One region of the Pseudoalteromonas sp. NZS37 genome, then DNA from elsewhere that is predicted to be linked to it. Evidence: predicted binding sites of a transcription regulator. Region 1 holds the regulator's gene; each other region holds the start of a gene.
The links. The regulator sigma-54, encoded in region 1, starts transcription at its own class of promoters, with help from an activator protein. The targets are predictions, from matches to a motif close to GTTGGCACGNNNNTNGNNT.
Positions count from the first base shown of each region.

Region 2: the regulator sigma-54 is predicted to act here: its motif matches at 2,627-2,645, upstream of fliE (flagellar hook-basal body complex protein FliE).
Region 3: the regulator sigma-54 is predicted to act here: its motif matches at 2,078-2,096, upstream of I6F47_RS11810 (EF-hand domain-containing protein).
Region 4: the regulator sigma-54 is predicted to act here: its motif matches at 2,109-2,127, upstream of I6F47_RS13020 (CsbD family protein).

Region 1 is NZ_JADYXL010000001.1:491,079-495,800, forward strand. Features, by position in the region: gene lptC (LPS export ABC transporter periplasmic protein LptC) at 1-54, shown strand, start outside; gene lptA (lipopolysaccharide transport periplasmic protein LptA) at 44-589, shown strand; gene lptB (LPS export ABC transporter ATP-binding protein) at 586-1,311, shown strand; gene I6F47_RS02235 (RNA polymerase factor sigma-54) at 1,381-2,880, shown strand; gene hpf (ribosome hibernation promoting factor) at 2,906-3,193, shown strand; gene ptsN (PTS IIA-like nitrogen regulatory protein PtsN) at 3,198-3,650, shown strand; gene rapZ (RNase adapter RapZ) at 3,669-4,514, shown strand; gene I6F47_RS02255 (HPr family phosphocarrier protein) at 4,557-4,722, shown strand, end outside.
Region 2 is NZ_JADYXL010000001.1:114,792-119,513, reverse strand. Features, by position in the region: gene I6F47_RS00585 (sensor histidine kinase) at 1-1,065, shown strand, start outside; gene I6F47_RS00580 (sigma-54-dependent transcriptional regulator) at 1,062-2,528, shown strand; gene fliE (flagellar hook-basal body complex protein FliE) at 2,685-3,017, shown strand; gene fliF (flagellar basal-body MS-ring/collar protein FliF) at 3,038-4,722, shown strand, end outside.
Region 3 is NZ_JADYXL010000005.1:271,194-275,915, forward strand. Features, by position in the region: gene I6F47_RS11795 (energy-coupling factor ABC transporter permease) at 1-427, opposite strand, end outside; gene xthA (exodeoxyribonuclease III) at 433-1,239, opposite strand; gene I6F47_RS11805 (hypothetical protein) at 1,480-1,911, shown strand; gene I6F47_RS11810 (EF-hand domain-containing protein) at 2,138-2,659, shown strand; gene scpB (SMC-Scp complex subunit ScpB) at 2,811-3,401, shown strand; gene rluB (23S rRNA pseudouridine(2605) synthase RluB) at 3,398-4,270, shown strand; gene I6F47_RS11825 (YciK family oxidoreductase) at 4,352-4,722, opposite strand, start outside.
Region 4 is NZ_JADYXL010000006.1:118,569-123,290, forward strand. Features, by position in the region: gene I6F47_RS13015 (xanthine dehydrogenase family protein molybdopterin-binding subunit) at 1-1,795, shown strand, start outside; gene I6F47_RS13020 (CsbD family protein) at 1,864-2,061, opposite strand; gene I6F47_RS13025 (group II truncated hemoglobin) at 2,342-2,755, shown strand; gene hrpB (ATP-dependent helicase HrpB) at 2,839-4,722, shown strand, end outside.

The DNA.
Region 1 (4,722 bases):
ACCGAAGTGATAAAACTAATTAACCATACGCGAACCATATATTATGACCAATAAAATATTAAAATCACTTATTATTCCTACACTTATACTAGCGTTTAATAGTAGTGCTGCAGAACAAAACACGCAACCGACTGCAAATCAAATTTCAATAAGCGCCGATAAGCAAGAAGGTCAATTAAAAGCTAATGTCGGGATTTTTGAGAAAAACGTTGAGATTATTCACGGTAATCGCCGTATCACAGCCGACCGCTTAGAAGTACATAAACGCGATGAACTTGGCGATAATAAACAATTATTAATTGCTACAGGTAGCCCTGCGCACTTTGAAGAAAAGCAATCAGATGGCACGACTATGAGCGCCAGTGCTGACGAAGTACGTTATGATGTATCTAAGCGTTTTTTAACGCTTGTTGGTAATGCACAAGTATCGCAAGCGGGACAAAAAATAAATGCTAAAAGCATTACCTACGATATAGAGCAGCAGCTAATCAGTGCCGAAAAAGATGAAAACTCAACTGACCGCGTTCACACAATTTTAGTGCCAATCGAGACTAAAAAAAGTAAAAAAAGCGACAAAGGTCAACCATGAGTACATTAAAAGCAGAGCTATTAGCAAAGAGCTATAAAGGCCGTGAAGTTGTAAAAAACGTCGGCCTTGAAGTCAAAGCTGGCAGTATTGTTGGCTTACTTGGCCCTAACGGCGCAGGTAAAACCACCACGTTTTATATGATAGTAGGACTTGTACCTAGCGACAAAGGTAAAATATCGATAGACGATAACGATATTACTCTTTTACCTATGCATAGTCGTGCTAGATTAGGCATTGGCTACTTACCGCAAGAGTCTTCAATATTCAGAAAGCTGACTGTTTATCAAAACTTAATGGCCATTTTAGAAACGCGCAAAGAGTTAAATAAACAAGCTAGAGAAGACACTCTCGATAAATTATTAGATGAATTTAGCATACAACACATTCGTGATAGCCAAGGTATGGCATTGTCAGGAGGCGAACGTCGTCGTGTTGAAATAGCACGTGCGCTGGCAGCAGATCCTAAATTTATATTACTGGATGAACCATTTGCAGGTGTTGACCCTATTTCGGTATTAGATATAAAGAAAATAATAGAACATCTTAAAAATCGTGGGATTGGTGTATTAATTACCGATCATAACGTAAGAGAAACCCTTGATGTTTGTGAAAAAGCCTACATTGTTTCTCATGGGGAGCTGATTGCATCAGGTACTCCAGAACACGTATTAAATGATAAAACAGTACGCGATGTTTACTTAGGCGAGCAATTTAGGCTGTAACATTTACGCCATGTCTTTAAGCATCTGCTAGTATTAATTATAACAACATAAAAGGATTGTTAGAGATACATGAGGCAATCACTACAGCTGCGCATGGGCCAGCAACTTACAATGACTCCACAGCTGCAACAAGCTATTCGTTTGTTGCAACTCAGTACATTGGATCTCCAGCAAGAAATACAAGAAGCTCTCGACAGCAACCCGCTATTAGAGGTTGAAGAAGCAGACTATTCAGAAGACGCTGCAGGTAAAAACGAGCAAAAAGCAGATACAGATGACATAACTGTTAGCGCATCTGCCGATGATGCTCCAAGCGAATACGAACAAGATAGTGGTGAAGCACTTGCAAAAGACACGCTAAGTGACGACATGGCTATGGATGTTAGTTGGGATGAGTACATGAGTGCCGCCCCAGCAGCATCATCGGGTCCGATGCCTGAAGACGAATCAATATACCAAGGTGCCTCTACTGAAACGCTCCATGAGTATTTAATGTGGCAGTTACAACTAACGCCATTTAGCCCTACAGACGAAGCTATTGCTATTGCTATTGTAGAAGCCGTCGATGATTCAGGTATTTTAACACTAAGCTGCGAAGAGATTTTAGAAAGCTTTAATCAAGAAAACGAAGATGATAACGAAGTCGAACTTGATGAAATTGAAGCTGTATTAAAACGCATCCAACTGTTTGATCCTGTTGGTATTGCTGCACGTAGTTTACAAGAGTGTTTGTGTATTCAGCTTAACCAGTTTGATAAAGAAACACCTTACATTAATGAAACAAAAATGATTTTAACCGAGCATATTGATTTATTAGCTGCTCGTGACTATCGTACATTAATGAAGAAAACTAAGCTCAAAGAAGAAGAGCTTAAAGAAGTAATGACATTAATACATACTCTTAGCCCTAAACCTGCAGATACTATTGTAAGAGAAGAATCTGAGTATGTTATTCCTGATGTGTCAGTTAAAAAAATTAAAGGCCGCTGGGTTGTTGAGTTAAACCCAGATAGCATGCCTAAAATTCGTGTTAATAGCCAATACGCGGCAATGTCTCGCACTGTAAAATCCAGTGGTGACAGCCAGTTTATTCGCTCGCATTTACAAGAAGCTAAATGGTTTATTAAAAGCTTAGAAAGTAGAAACGACACGCTATTAAAAGTAACAAATTGTATTGTTAAGCAACAACAAGGCTTTTTTGAACACGGTCCTGAAGCCATGAAACCAATGGTTTTAAATGATGTTGCTGAAATGGTAGAAATGCACGAATCAACAATTTCGCGCGTAACAACCCAAAAGTATATGCACACACCCCGTGGTATATTTGAGCTTAAATATTTTTTCTCAAGCCATGTAAGCACCGAAAACGGTGGTGAATGTTCATCTACAGCAATCCGTGCGCTTATCCGAAAATTAATCGCAGCAGAAAACTCAGCAAAACCATTGAGTGATAGCAAAATAGCGGATATATTGGCTGAGCAAGGAATTAAAGTAGCGAGACGTACAATCGCAAAATACCGCGAATCTCTGGCTATTCCACCGTCAAATCAACGTAAAAGTTTGATTTAAGACGCAAAAAAAGAGGGTAATGCTTATGCAACTAAACTTAACTGGTCGTCACGTAGAATTAACCGATTCACTAAGAGACTATATTAATACCAAATTTGCGAAGCTAGAAAGACACTCTGATCATATTAATAATGTTCATGTCATTCTCGATGTAGAAAAATTAAATCAAAAAGCAGAAGCCACCATACACGTAAGCGGTGCTGAGTTATTTGCCTCTACAGAACATCAAGATATGTATGCCGCCATTGACTCGTTGATCGACAAGCTCGATCGACAAGTAATTAAACACAAAGAGAAGCTTGCTCGACACTAATATGATGAAATTAAGCTCACTTATATGCCAGGACTGCAGCAAAGCTGCGGTCCTTTTTAATAGCAAAAAAAGAATTTTAGAGTTCATTAGCGAACTTGCTCACGACAAACTTCCGTATTTACCGCAACAAGATATTCTTAATGCTTTAATGAGCAGAGAGAAACTCGGTAGTACAGGTATAGGGCGTGGCATTGCCATTCCTCATGGAAGAATGAGCGGTGCAGAAGAGCCTTTGGCTTTAGTACTCGTTAGCGAAACTCCAATAAATTTTGATGCAATCGATAATCGCCCTGTTGATATTTTCGTCGCACTCATCGTACCAGATGGCGATAACCAGCAGCACTTAAAGACTCTAGCAACCATTGCTGATAAACTAAACAACAAAGATTTTTGTAAACAGTTACGCAGTGCAAAATCAGATACTGAGCTTTACCAAGTTATTGTCAATCAATCATAGTTTTATAAAGGGTGTTAAATGGAGTTAATTATCATAAGCGGCCGTTCTGGTTCTGGAAAGTCGGTTGCTTTACGCGTTGTAGAAGATTTAGGTTATTATTGCGTAGATAATATTCCAGTTAACTTGCTTCCTTCATTAGTTCGCAGTGTGTCTGATAGCTATGATAAAATTGCGGTTAGCATTGATGTGCGGAACATCCCTAAACAACAAGATGAATTTAACGATATTCTTGAATACTTGCCAGGTTTTGCAAACCCTACGTTATTTTATTTAGATAGCGACGATCAAACATTGATCAAACGTTTTTCTGAAACTCGTAGATTACACCCACTATCAATTGACTCGTTGCCTCTTGATTTAGCCATCAAAAAAGAAAAAGAATTACTTGATGTATTAATCACCCGCGCCGACTTTATGATAGACACGACTGATTTGAGTGTTCATCAACTCGCTGAATCTATTCGTGAAAAGATTTTAGGTAAAAAAGATAAGCAACTGATTGTCACGTTTGAATCGTTTGGTTTTAAATACGGTATACCAAAAGAAGCAGATTACGTATTTGATGCACGCTTTTTACCAAATCCACATTGGGAACCTGAATTAAAACCTTTAAATGGGTTAGATCAACCTGTTAAAGATTATTTGGCCAATCACAGCATAGTGCAAAAATTCACATGGCAAATTCAAACATTTGTACAAACGTGGTTACCGCACTTAGAGCGAAATAACCGCAGTTATTTAACCATTGCCATTGGGTGTACAGGCGGACAACATCGCTCTGTATATTTAGCGCAAACTATCGGTGAAAGTTTTGCAATGACACATCCCAATGTGAAAATTCGCCATCGCGAACAAGAAAAATAATATAGCTGAATAATCACCTGTTCAGCTTAAGTAGAGTAAGTTATGCATTGTGAAGACACTTTTTTAATAAAAAACAAATTAGGATTGCACGCCAGAGCAGCCACCGTGCTTGCCCAATTGGCAGTGCAGTTTGATGCGACAATTACATTATTTCAAGATGACAAAGAAGCCGCAGGCGATAGCGTACTTGCACTAATGTTACTTGAAA
Region 2 (4,722 bases), 380 kb from region 1:
TATAACCCATGTTTACTTCAAGAGGAGTACATTGGTGAATTAAGCGATCTGCGCAAGCAAGCAAGTTGGCTTTCGCATTTGGTTGATACCATGCCAGCAGGCGTGGTTGTACTTGATGGCAAAGGGTTGATTGCAAAAGCGAATCAAATAGCGATTGATATGCTTGGCGAGCCACTTGAAGGCGAACGCTGGTTTAATGTTATTCAGCGCTCTTTTAGGCCACATCAAGATGATGGTCACGAAGTGTCTTTAAAAGACGGGCGCCTAATAAAACTTGATATTACCGCTTTAGCCCCAGAGCCTGGGCAACTTATTTTAATGACGGATTTAACCGAAACTCGCCGTTTACAAAAACGTGTTGCACATATGCAGCGATTAAGCGCGCTGGGTAAAATGGTTGCGTCACTGGCGCATCAAGTACGTACGCCGCTCTCTGCCGCTATGCTTTACGCGGCTAATTTAGGGTCTAAGCGCTTACCCGAAGCATCTCGCGATAACTTTCAAACAAAGTTAATGTCGCGTTTAAAAGATTTAGAAACTCAAGTAAACGACATGCTGTTATTTGCTAAAAGTGGCGATCAGCAAGTTGTTGAGCAAGTTTCAATGCAGCAGCTTTTAACAGAAGTTAAAGCCGGTGCTGATGCGATGGTCGCACTTAATGAAAGTGAGCTGGATGTAAGCTTACCAGAGCCAGATATACAAATAGTCGGTAATAAAACGGCATTGGCCAGTGCTATTCAAAATCTTGTGCACAATAGTATTCAAGTTATTGGCGGCGGTGCAAAAGTAAAAATTAGCGCACAAAGAGATTTAAAAGATTTAGATATGGTTCGTATTAGTGTGAGCGACAATGGCCCAGGTGTTGATTTAAGCCAAAGCGATAAAATTTTTGAACCATTTTTTACTACCAAAAGTCAGGGCACAGGTTTAGGGCTTGCTGTAGTGAGTTCGGTGGCTAGTGCGCACCAAGGCCGTGTTGATGTGACCAATAATACGCAGGGTGGTGCCTGCTTTAGCTTGTTACTGCCTATTAAGGCAACATCTAAACTAGAGGGGTCATTATGAGTAACACTATTTTAGTTGTCGAAGATGACGCTGGGCTTCGTGAAGCCTTAATAGATACCCTTGAAATGTCGGGTATTGAATGTGTTGCAGCCAACAGTGCTGAGCAAGCAATGTTACTGCTTAAAAAAGATCAATTTTCGCTTGTTGTAAGCGACGTGCAAATGGGCGCAATGAGTGGACTTGATTTACTACGCAGTATTAAATTAAACCACCCTGATTTACCTGTATTGATGATGACGGCGTACGCCACAATTGACGATGCGGTAGAAGCCATGCGCCTAGGTGCAATTGACTACATGGCTAAACCATTTGCACCTGAAGTGCTGTTAAATATGGTGAGCCGTTATTTGCCTGAAAAAGCAAAAGAAACCGACGGACCTATTGTTGCCGACCCAACTAGTATTCAATTATTAGAGCTTGCGAGTAAAGTAGCACGCTCTGATGCAAGTGTAATGGTACTTGGCCCAAGTGGTTCGGGTAAGGAAGTACTTGCGCGTTATATTCATGATAAGTCGAGCCGATGTAATGAGCCATTTGTGGCAATTAACTGTGCGGCCATACCTGAAAATATGCTCGAAGCCACGTTATTTGGTTATGAAAAAGGGGCTTTTACGGGCGCGATTCAAGCATGTCCGGGTAAGTTTGAGCAAGCACAGGGCGGGACTATTTTACTTGATGAAATTACTGAGATGGACTTAGGGTTACAAGCTAAACTTTTACGCGTACTGCAAGAGCGTGAAGTTGAGCGTTTAGGGGGTCGTAAAACAATCCAGCTCGATGTACGTATTTTGGCAACCAGTAATCGTGATTTAAAAGAAGCCGTGTCTGAAAATCAGTTTAGAGAAGATTTATATTACAGGCTTAATGTTTTTCCACTAATGTGGCGACCATTGTGCCAACGCCCAGGCGATATTATTGTATTGGCTAAGCATTTAATTGAGCGCCATATAATTAAAAGCAAAGAGCCTATGGCGTATTTAGATAAAGCTGCCGAGCAAAAGTTACTGGCTCACGCGTGGCCTGGTAATGTGCGCGAGCTTGATAACGTTATACAGCGTGCACTTATACTGCGAAGTGGCGATACAATAAACGAGCATGCTATTTTTATCGAAAACTTAGTATCTAATAATTTTGTTATGGAGCCATCATTGGCACCAGCGCAAACAGTATCGCCAACAGAATTAGCTCACGCAGATAAAGGCGTTGATAAAAGTACGCTAAGCTCGGCATACTACGATGAAAAAGCACCTGTTGAGGCTGAACCTAAGCAGGGCTTGCTAGCGGCAGATACCGGTAGCTATAAAGATGAGCTTAAAGACAAAGAGCATCGCATTATTTTAGAAACCCTTGCACGTTGCCAAGGCAAGCGTAAAGACGTTGCCGAAACGTTGGGCATAAGCCCACGAACTTTACGTTATAAACTAGCGCAAATGCGCGATTTAGGTATTTCACTTCCTGCATAACCTCCTATAAACCCTAAGTTTGCGCTGCGAACTTAGGGTTGTCAAAACTCTGACTAACACAAATTAAAGTTAACCTATTGTATTTTAATGATTAATTATTTGGCATGCTTTGTGCTTTATTACTTGTAAGAGTTCACTGCGTGTCAGAGATAAATTATGAAAATTCAAAACAGTGCTGTATTTCAAGAAATGCAATCAATGGCTTTAGAAGCCGGCCGTAATAATCAAATAAATAAATTGCCGACTCAAGTTCAGCCTACTTCTACTTCCCAGTTTGGCGACATGCTAAGTGATGCACTAAATACAGTGCACGGTTTACAGCAAGATGCAGGTCAAAAAGTAAAAGCGGTTGAAATGGGTGATCGAAGTGTATCGCTTGCTGAGGCGATGATTGCTTCTCAAAAATCGTCAGTTGCTTTTGAGGCTACAGTACAGGTTCGTAATAAACTTGTTGAAGCTTATAAAGAAATCATGAACATGCCTGTTTAATTAGGTAGTGGAGAATTATTGTGGCGCAATCTAACCAATCTACAGACCTAGCACTTGCTGGCGGCGGTATCGACCAAAGTGGTGGTGATGATCAACAAGAACAAAAGTCAGGCTACTTAAGTGCTTTAAATGGTGTTGATGTATTGCGCCAAGTAACATTGGTTATAGCATTGGCTATTTGTTTAGCTATCGCGATTTTCATTATTATTTGGGCTCGTCAGCCAGATATGCGTCCGTTAGGTAAAATGCAAACTGAAGAGCTTATTCAAACGCTCGACTTTTTAGATGCGCAACAAATTGAATATCAACTAGATGGCAACGTTGTATCGGTTGATGAAAGCGAATACCAAAATATTAAATTGTTAATGACCCGCGAAGGATTAGAGCAAGGGCCAGCGTCGGGCTCTGACATAATTATGCAAGATATGGGCTTTGGTGTAAGCCAACGCTTAGAGCGCGAACGCCTAAAACATGGCCGCGAGCAACAACTTGCACGCACCATTGAAGAACTTAACAACATTACTCGCGCTAAAGTATTGTTAGCTATTCCTAAAGAAAACGTATTTGCCCGCAGAGAGAAAAAACCATCAGCTACCGTTGTATTAACACTTAAACGTGGGCGCTCACTTGACCGTGAAGAAGTAGATTCTGTTGTTGATATGATTGCCTCGGCAGTACAGGGTTTAGAGCCTATGCGAGTTACTGTTACCGATCAAAATGGTCGATTACTAAATTCAGGTTCGCAAAGCTCATTAGCAGCACGCTCTCGTAAAGAATACGATTTAGAACGTAAGCGCGAACAAGAGTACCTTGAAAAAATAGACAGTATTTTAATACCGGTTGTTGGGCTTGCAAACTATACAGCTCAAGTTGATTTGAGTATGGACTTTAGCTCGATTGAGGAAACTCAAAAGCGTTATAACCCAGACCTACCAGCGGTTAGAAGCGAAACCACATTTGAAGAAAATAACATTGGCGGCCTAGCTGTTGGTATTCCAGGTGCGCTTACAAATCAGCCACCGTTAAACTCGAACATTCCTGAGGTTGCGGGGCAAGGTGGTGCAGGCACAGCTACATCACCAACACGCAGCCACAAAGAAGCAACGCGTAATTATGAACTCGACACTACAATTTCTCATAAGCGCCAGCAAAGTGGTGTAATACGTAGAATAAGCGTATCAGTTGCTGTTGACTACATTGCTAAAGTGGGAGAAAACGGCGAAACAACCATGACTCCACGTTCGGTAGAGGCATTGTCAAATATTCGTCGCTTACTGCAAGGTGGTGTAGGTTTTGATATGCAACGTGGTGATGCACTTGAAGTCGTAACAGTGCCGTTTGTACGTGAAGAAACAAATTTAGCAATAGAAGTGCCACTGTGGGAACAAGACTGGTTTATGAAAATAGCTCGCCTTGTATTAGGCGCCTTAGTTATCATTGTATTGATAATGGCAGTAGTAAAACCAATGCTTAAACGCTTAATTTACCCAGACGATACACTAGAAGAATACGACGAAGATGCATTAAGTTCAGGCGTAGATATTGGCGACAATACGCTTGATATGCTAAATAAAGACTTTGATTCTGCTTCGGTTGGTTTCTCAAGTGATGGTACACTGCAGTTACCGGATTTACATGGCGACGAAGATTTACTTAAAGCAATTCGTGCCCTTGTAGCTAACGAACCAGAACTATCATCACAAGT
Region 3 (4,722 bases), on a different contig from region 1:
TTATAAACGCACAAACAAATATATAAACAAAAAAATGACGAGGTAAATATTGGTAACTAATTATAAAGCCAAGATAGCTCAATAAAATAGGAATAAACGCACCAATAAGCAGTTGTACTGGTAACAGCTCAAGTTCAATTTGACCAAAGGCAGCGAGTAGGGCTGTGGCAAGTAGGCTACTTAAAATAGTCAACCGCCAGCCTAAAATTAATGTAGCAGCCGTAACACCTAGGATGTGTAAATCAAGGCCAGTTAAAATGCCAGCCTTTATTCGCCAAAGCACTGCAAACACTAACGCACACGCAAGTACGCCAGTTTGACGGACTGGCGTATTAAGCAATGTTTTATATGTTTTTTTATCAAAGCTTAATAGAACAATAATAATTACAAGAGCCCAAAGTAGCCCCTGCATTGTTAGGCTGAGCATAATAATTACTTAAATGTTGACCATATAGGGGCATGATCTGACGGTTTTTCAATACCGCGAAGTTCGTAATCAATACCTGTATCTATGCAGCGTGCTGCAAGCTCATTGGTTGCAAGCACTACATCTATACGAAGTCCTCGATTATCTACAAACCCTTTAGAGCGATAGTCAAACCATGAGTATTGATCGTCTGTTTCGGGGTTTTGCTCTCTAAAGGTGTCTTTAAAACCCCAATTGAGTAATGTTGCAAGCCATTCACGCTCTACCGGTTGGAAAGAACATTTACCCGTTTTTAACCAACGTTTAGCATTTACTTCGCCAATACCAATATCTAAATCGGTAGGTGATATGTTGATATCACCCATAACGATGACGTCTTGATCGGGTGTGTGATTGGTTTCAAGGTGTATCATTAAATCTTTATAAAATTGACGTTTATAAGGGAATTTAGTTTCGTGATTAATATTATCACCTTGTGGGAAATAGCCATTCATGACAGTAAGGTCGCGACCGTTTTCTTGTTCAACAGTGACGCTTATCATGCGTTTTTGCGATTCATCTGTATCGGTGTCAAAACCTTTTAAGACCGATTTAGGCTCTTTTTTGCATAACATAGCTACGCCATAATGCGCTTTTTGACCATGAAAGTAGACGTGATATCCCATTTTTTGTACATCTTCTAATGGGAATGCTTCGTCGTGAACTTTAATCTCTTGCAAGCCAATAACGTCTGGTTGATGTTTGTCGATAATTGCTTGTAATTGGTGAAGACGAGCACGCAGACCATTGATATTGAAAGAAATCACTTTCATAAAATTTACCTTAAAATTGGTTCTATTTAATAGATTAAATTGTATCAGTAAATACGCGTACATAACATGACTGAATTGAGATAATAGCTGCGCAAATGTTGATCAAATGATGGGTAAAGTTTAAACATTGTGAATACAATATTAATTATTTAAATAAATAAAAAATTCAATTGAACTTAACTTTATTGAATATATAATGCGCGAAATTCACTTGTTTAGCTCGTTCAAATAGGAACTCTCATGAAAACTCAACTACTTTTAGCCACTGCTTTACTAGCATCTGCAACTGCGTCAGCTCAAAGCAATACTTACTTTAGCCAAGATAACAAAATTGAGTCTAAGTTATGTGTACTAAGTGCAAACGAAGGCTTTAGCGTTGCTCGTAAAGAAGCTGCCCAGCACGGTGTTTACCTATCTCGTTTTTCTAAAAGCATTTTATGTAATGGTGAAGATATTCGTGATATTGCTAAAAAAACGACATTAAGCAACGCATCAGTTGAGAAAGTAGAAGTATTTGCAAAAGACGCTCAACAAGAAACTCAATTATGTATGACGGCTTTAAAACAAGGTTTAGCACCTGTTCGTCAAAAAATTGGTAACCTAAACTCATTAAAATGTAATGGTCAAAACGTTACTGAGTTTGTTAAGCGCTACCAAAACGCAGCAATCTAATTATTAGCTTAACTATATAAGTAAATTTGAAATGCCTGGTTTCTACCGGGTATTTTTTTGCAAAAATTACAAGGTTGTTTGCAAAGCTTGCAAGCTTAACTTATTGAAACTGTTTAATAAATATACCGGTCGAGGTTAAGTTATTGATTATTATAAGTTAACTATTATTGGCATTGGATTTGTATTAGTTAAAGTGACATTTAATTAATTACGAAGGATACGTCTTATGAAAAAGTTAACATTAGCAGCCACTATTTTAGCATCATTAAGCCTAGCGGCTTGTTCATCTAATCAAGGTCTTGAAAGAATAGACAGTGACTTTGCAAGTTTAGATAATGATAGCGATGGCTACATCTCAAAAGTTGAAGCTGATGACGATAGCATTTGGGGCCATTTTTCAAATATTGATACCAATATGGATAACGAAATTAGCCGCAAAGAATTTAACACTTATATGAAGCTTAATAATGGCAAAGTAGCCACTGATTCTGAAGTAAGTGAGTCGGCATTTAAAGCTGAAATTGCTAAATTCGATAAAATTGAAAGCAGCTTTGCAAGTCTAGATAACGACAGCAATGGCTATATCTCGGTAGTTGAAGGTAACGATGATGATATTTCAAATCATTTTGGTTACATGGATAAAAACCAAGATAAGCGCATCAGTAAAAGCGAGTTTATGGGTTACATTAAAAAATACGGTAACGCAGTAGCTGAAGATGATGCATTAGAAGCTTTTAAAAGTAACTAATAGTTACCATTTTAATAAGTAAGATTAAAGCCAGTGCTAGTCACTGGCTTTTTTGTGTTTTAAATTTAGTTATTTGATAGATATATTTTCCTAGTTTGGTGTTGTTCTGTCATAATAGATGGCTGTGTATTTTTATTTGTTAAGAGTGTGTATGGCGGGTCGGCGAATTAGTGATGAACAACTAGTTGAGATCATTGAAGCAGCTATTTTTGTTGCAGATAAGCCTGTTAGTAAACGCCACCTTAAAGACATCGTATTAATAGATTTAGCTATTTCTATGACGCGAATAAATGACGCAATAGATACAATACAAGAACATTTTCAAACTCGTGGTATTCGCTTAGTTGAAGTGGGTAGTGGGTATCGGTTTCAGGCATGCAGTAGTTTAAGCCCTTGGTTAAATAACTTGTGGCAAGAACGCGCACCAAAATACTCGCGTGCTTTACTGGAAACATTATCACTTATTGCATACAGGCAGCCCATTACACGCGGCGAAATTGAGCAAGTAAGAGGTGTTACTACGGGTTCGAATATTATTAAAACCTTACTCGAAAGAGAGTGGGTTAAAGTGGTAGGGCATAAAGAGGTTCCGGGAAAGCCGGCTTTATATGCAACTACTAAGCAATTTTTAGATTATTTTTCGTTAACTGGACTTGAAAATTTACCTGCGTTGCCAACAGAGCAGGAAAGTAAAATTAACCAGTTATTGAGCGATCCTTCTGTGAGAGAACCATCCGAATGAGTATTATACAAGGTGAAAAGTTACAAAAAGTCTTAGCCCGTGCAGGCGTAGGCTCACGCCGTGAAATGGAAAAATACATTGACGCAAACCGCGTTAGTGTAAACGGTAAAGTGGCAAAGTTAGGTGACCGTGTTGAAGAAACCGATTTGATTCGTGTTGACGGACACAGTGTAAAAATCGAAGAAAAAGCAGACCGAATCTGTCGTGTGATTATGTATAACAAACCAGAAGGTGAGTTAAGCACACGTAAAGATCCTGAAGGGCGTCGTACTGTATTTGACCGACTTCCTCGTATTGATGGCGATCGCTGGATTGCGGTTGGTCGATTAGACGTTAATACATCGGGTTTAATGCTTTTTACAAACGATGGTGAACTGGCAAACCGTTTAATGCACCCAAGCTATGAAGTAGAGCGTGAATACTCTGCACGTGTATTTGGTGAAGTAACCAACGAGACGGTTAAAAACTTACTACGTGGTGTTGAACTTGAAGATGGTCCAGCCAAATTCACGACTGTAACCCCTATGGGTGGCGAAGGCGTTAACCGTTGGTTTAACGTAACGTTAAATGAAGGGCGTAACCGTGAAGTTCGTCGTTTATGGCAGTCTCAAGATGCGGAAGTATCTCGTCTTATTCGTATTCGTTACGGTAAATTAGAGCTTGATAAGCGCGTGCCACAAGGTGGTTGGATGGAGTATGATTTAGAAACAGTAAACTACTTGCGTAAAACCGTTAAATTAGGCCGCGAAACACAAACTAAGCTTTCTGTTATGCCTGAAAAACGCAAAGATAAACGCGCCAAAATCAACCAAATTCGTAAAGCAGTTAAAAAACACAATCAGCGTGTTAAGCCGACTAAACGTAAATAATCAATTAATTATTTATTGAACACAAAAAAGCCGCTAATTGCGGCTTTTTTAATGTGCTGTTTAAATTATTTAAACTCTAAATTACTTTTTTACTTGAGCATCTAACGATTCGCCATTCACTTCACTAGAATCGTCACTCATTAGATATAAATATGTAGGCATTAAATCCTCTGGTGTAGCAAGTGCGTCTCTATCTTCACCTGGATATGCAGCAGCTCGCATTGAAGTGCGAGTAGCGCCTGGGTTAATACAGTTTACACGAATATTCGTTTTACCTACTTCACATGCCCATGTTTGCATCATACCTTCTACTGCAAATTTTGAGATGGCATAAGGCCCCCAAAATTCACGACCTTTGCGGCCTACACCTGATGACGTAAATACTATCGATGCATTATCAGACTTACGAAGAACAGGAAAAAGTGCTTTAGTGATCATTGCTTGTGCAGTCA
Region 4 (4,722 bases), on a different contig from region 1:
CGTTGTTACACACAGCTCAGGTAAATCGCTTACTTATAAAGATTTAATCGACTTAGCGCTTACAATAACGCCACCAGAAGCTGACAAACTAATACTTAAAACACGCAAAGAATGGCGTTACATTAATACCGGCATGGCGCACATAGATTTAGCCGATTTAGTAACAGGTAAAGCTATATTTGCAGCCGATGTACGCGAACCACAAGCGCTGGTGGCTATAATTGAACGCCCGCCGGTAGTAGGCGGTGTTGTTAAGTCATTTGATGCCAGTGCTACAAAAGCGATAAACGGCGTTATAGATGTTATTGAAATACCTGCACCAAAAGGCGCACCGCAGTTTCAGCCAAAAGGCGGCATTGCGATTATAGCTAAAAACACATGGGCTGCATGGCAAGGGCGTAAAGCATTAAAAGTCGTGTGGGATGATGGCAAAAATGGCGATTACAATTCAGAAGAATTTAAAAAGTCATTACTAAAAACAGTACAAACTCCACAGGCAAACATACGTGATAAAGGCGATGCCATGGGCGTGTTGGCTAAATCGAGCAATAAATTGGTAGCTGATTATTACGCACCGCACCTTGCTCAAGCACCAATGGAGCCGCCTTGTGCAACAGCTATGTACCACAAAGATAGTGTTGATATATGGGCTGCTACGCAAAATCCACAAGCCGATATGAAAACAGTGGCGGCAATGCTTGGCATGGATGAGAGCAAAATTAATGTTCACGTTACCATGTTAGGAGGCGGTTTTGGGCGTAAGTCAAAACCTGACTTTTCAGCAGAAGCAGCTTACCTTTCAATGAAAGTAGGCAAACCTATTCGTGTGCAATGGACGCGTGAAGACGACATACAACATGGTTTTTACCATGCAGTTTCGGCTCAGCACATTGAAGCATCGCTAGATAAAAATGGCGCTATAGAATCTTATTTACACCGCACCGCGTTTTCACCAATTACCTCTACCTTTTCAGAAGGGGCGACTACGCCAGGAAGCTTTGAACTGCGCTTAGGATTTACCGATAACCCTATTAACACACCTAATATGAAGTTAGAAAACGGTGATGCGCAAGCCAAAGCACGAATTGGTTGGATGCGTTCTGTATCAAATATTTTTCATGCCTTTGCTATTCAGTCATTTATTGGCGAAGCAGCGCACAAAGCCGGTCGCGACCAAAAAGACTATTTACTAGACACTATAGGTCCGAGTCGCATTGTTGATGTAACTGAGCAAAATGCCACATACGATAATTACGGTGGCGATAAAGCGGTTTATCCTTTAGATATTGGCAGACTGCGCCATGTTATTGAAAAAGTAGCTGACATGAGTAAATGGGGGCGAGAGCTTCCTAAAGGTCGAGGTTTAGGAATAGCAGCACACAGAAGCTTTTTAACTTACGTAGCTACGGTAGTTGAAGTAGAAGTGTCGGATGCTGGCGATTTAAAAGTAATTAAGTCGTGGGTTGCCATTGATGCGGGTACTGTTGTAAACACCGACACTGTTAAAAACCAAACCCAAGGTGGCTCTATTTACGGTATTACAACTGCAATCAGCGATGGTATTACCTTTGATAAAGGGCGCGTACAGCAAAGTAATTTTCATGATTATCGCGTACCGCGTATGAGCGACGCACCTCTTGAGATTGAAGTTGAAATTGTACAAAGCGATGCACCACCAGCAGGGGTAGGCGAGCCATCTACACCGGTTTATGCGCCAGCATTATGTAATGCTATTTTTGCAGCGTGCGGAAAGCGTATTAGGCAGTTACCGATTGGTAACCAATTAAAAGCGTAGCTAAATAACCTACAGCTTAAACAAAAAAACCGCCAAATGGCGGTTTTTTTAAAAGCGGTTAACGCGGTTTAACGACCTTTTTCAAACTCATCAACTTCACGCTCTGCTTCTTCTTTAGATTTACCGTATTGCTGCTGGATTTTACCAACTAGCTCTGTACGGCTACCTTCAATTTTATCTAAATCGTCGTTGGTAAGATCGCCCCATTTTTGTTGAGCCTTACCTTTAAGTTCTTTCCAATTACCTTCGATACGATCGCTGTTCATAAGTTTATCCTTACTTTAGGTTAGTGAATTAACTGTCAGTTATAAAGTAGCAAGCCTTGTACCAATGAATAATAATGGTTTTATTGTTTTTATTATCAGTTGGTTATATTTTTATGTTGAGCGATTTTGTTTTTAATATTGAGCTTTTTATTAAAAAATATACATAGCAGCCTGTAATTATTGCTGACATAAGTTACGCCGCTTTGATGTAACTCATTCTTAAATTTTTGTTTTAAGCTAATATGCAGGTATTAAACAAAGTAGTTAACCTGAGTGAGTTATGAATACAAAAACGTGTGAATACGGAGTGGATGACTGCTCATACAAAATGGCAGGTGAGTTAGCAGGTATTACACAATTGGTGAATGCGTTTTACGATAATATGGACGCTTTAAAAGAGGCTGAAAATATAAGGAGTATGCATTCAAAAGATTTATCAGCATCACGTAAAAAGCTCGCTTACTTTTTGTCGGGCTGGTTAGGTGGTCCTAAATTATACGCTGAACATTTTGGCAGTATTAACATTCCTCAAGCGCACAAACATTTACATGTAGGAATTGAGCAAAGTGATGCATGGCTTTTGTGCATGCAAAAAGCGGTTGATGAGCAACCTTACGAAGCACCATTTAAAATTTACTTAATGCAGCAATTACGAGTGCCTGCAGATCGAATTAGAATAGTATCTGGTAGTTAATAGCAATTATTAATAAATATCAACCGCAGCTAGGCTTTGGTTTTTTGTTACAATGCCTGCAAAGCAATTTAGGGTAAATAGCTGTGCTGCCGGTTCAAGACATATATCAACAACTCGTTACTACATTACAAAGTAATCCTATTACGTTATTACAAGCGCCGCCTGGTGCGGGTAAATCTACGTGGTTGCCGCTGCAACTAATGCGCGATGGGTATTTTAAACGTATTGTAATGCTAGAGCCTCGCCGTTTAGCTGCTCGTAATATAGCCAGCTACCTAGCAAAGTGCCAAAACGAGAGTGTTGGGCAAAGTGTGGGCTTGCGGATTAGGGGCGAGAGTAAAGTAAGCGCTAATACGCGTCTTGAAATAGTTACCGAAGGCATGCTAACGCGCATGTTGCAAAACGACCCCGAATTAAGCGATATTGATTTACTGATATTTGATGAATTTCATGAGCGTTCAATTGCAGCCGATACCTCACTTGCCTTTGCGCTCGAGACCCAAAGTGCGCTGCGTGAAGATTTAACCATTATGCTTATGTCGGCAACGCTTGATACCGAGCGTTACACTGCGTTTTTTGATTGCCCTGTAATTCAATCAAGCGGTCGCAGCTACCCAATAGACGAAGTATACATACCCATAAAAGATGAAAGCCGTTGGCTTGATGCAATTCCTACCATAATAAAACAAGCACTTAATGAGCAAACAGGCAGTGCGTTGGTATTTTTACCTGGGCAATTTGAAATACTACGCGTGCAACAAGCACTCACCGATTTACCTAGTAACTGCCAAGTCGCAACGCTATTTGGCGAGCAAGATAAAGCTAATCAGCAAGCCGCTATTGCTTCTGCACCAAACGGTATGCGCAAAGTAGTGCTTACCACCAATGTAGCCGAAACCAGTTTAACTATTGAAGGCATACGCATTGTAATTGACAGCGGCAAGCGCCGTGCAGCTACCTTTAATTTAAAAACAGGGGTTACAGAGCTCACAACACAAAGTATATCGCGCTCCTCTGCTGTGCAACGTGCAGGACGTGCAGGGCGAATAGAGCCGGGCATTGTTTATCGAATTGGCTCAAAGCAAACCTTTGAGCGACGTAATAGCCACGACAATCCCGAAATACTCACATCAGACATAAGCCAACTTATGCTTGAGGCAAAGCAGTGGGGAGCCAGTACTGATGAGCTAACCTTGCTCGATAAGCCCACTGAGCAACAATGCGAGCAAGCAAGTAACTTGCTTAACATGCTAGAAGCCATTGATAGCAAAGGTAAGCTCACACCGCTTGGCAGTAAAATGTTAGGTTTTGGTGCTGATATTCGCTTGGCACATATGCTATTAAAAGCACAAATACTTGATGACCAACTCCCTGGTATTTTTAGGCTCGCTATTTATTTAGTGGCATTACTTGAGAGCCGAGTAAACAGTGCAAACGAGTTGAGTTTAGCGCTGCATAGCCAACAGCAACGTCCGCATCCGGTATTTAAACAACAGTTAAAATATTGGCAAAGCCGCTTAAAAGTAAAAGACGAAAACAGTGAATTAAATACGCATTATATAAGTTTGCTGGTGGCATTGGCATACCCCGATCGCATCGCTAAAAAACGTGGTAATGGTTATTTACTTGCCAATGGTGCAGGTGCTGAGTTAAATGCCGATTACTGGCACAACGACGATTACTTAGCTATAGCAACCATGGGCGGGCACAAAGGAGGGCGTATATTTGCAGCCACCGCGCTTAACCCATTTGAGTTACAAGAATTTTTACCGCATTTATTTAGTGAACTTACTCGCTGTGAGTTTGACGAAAAATCAGCACGTTTTATTCATCAAGATGAAGTAAAGCTCGGGGCTATAACGCTCAGCAGCCAGCCTAGTAAACAAAAACTAGATAAGAGCGAGCGCGCTAAAGCGTGGCTAAACTTATTTGCTAAACACGGTTTTGCATTATTTAACGAGCAACCT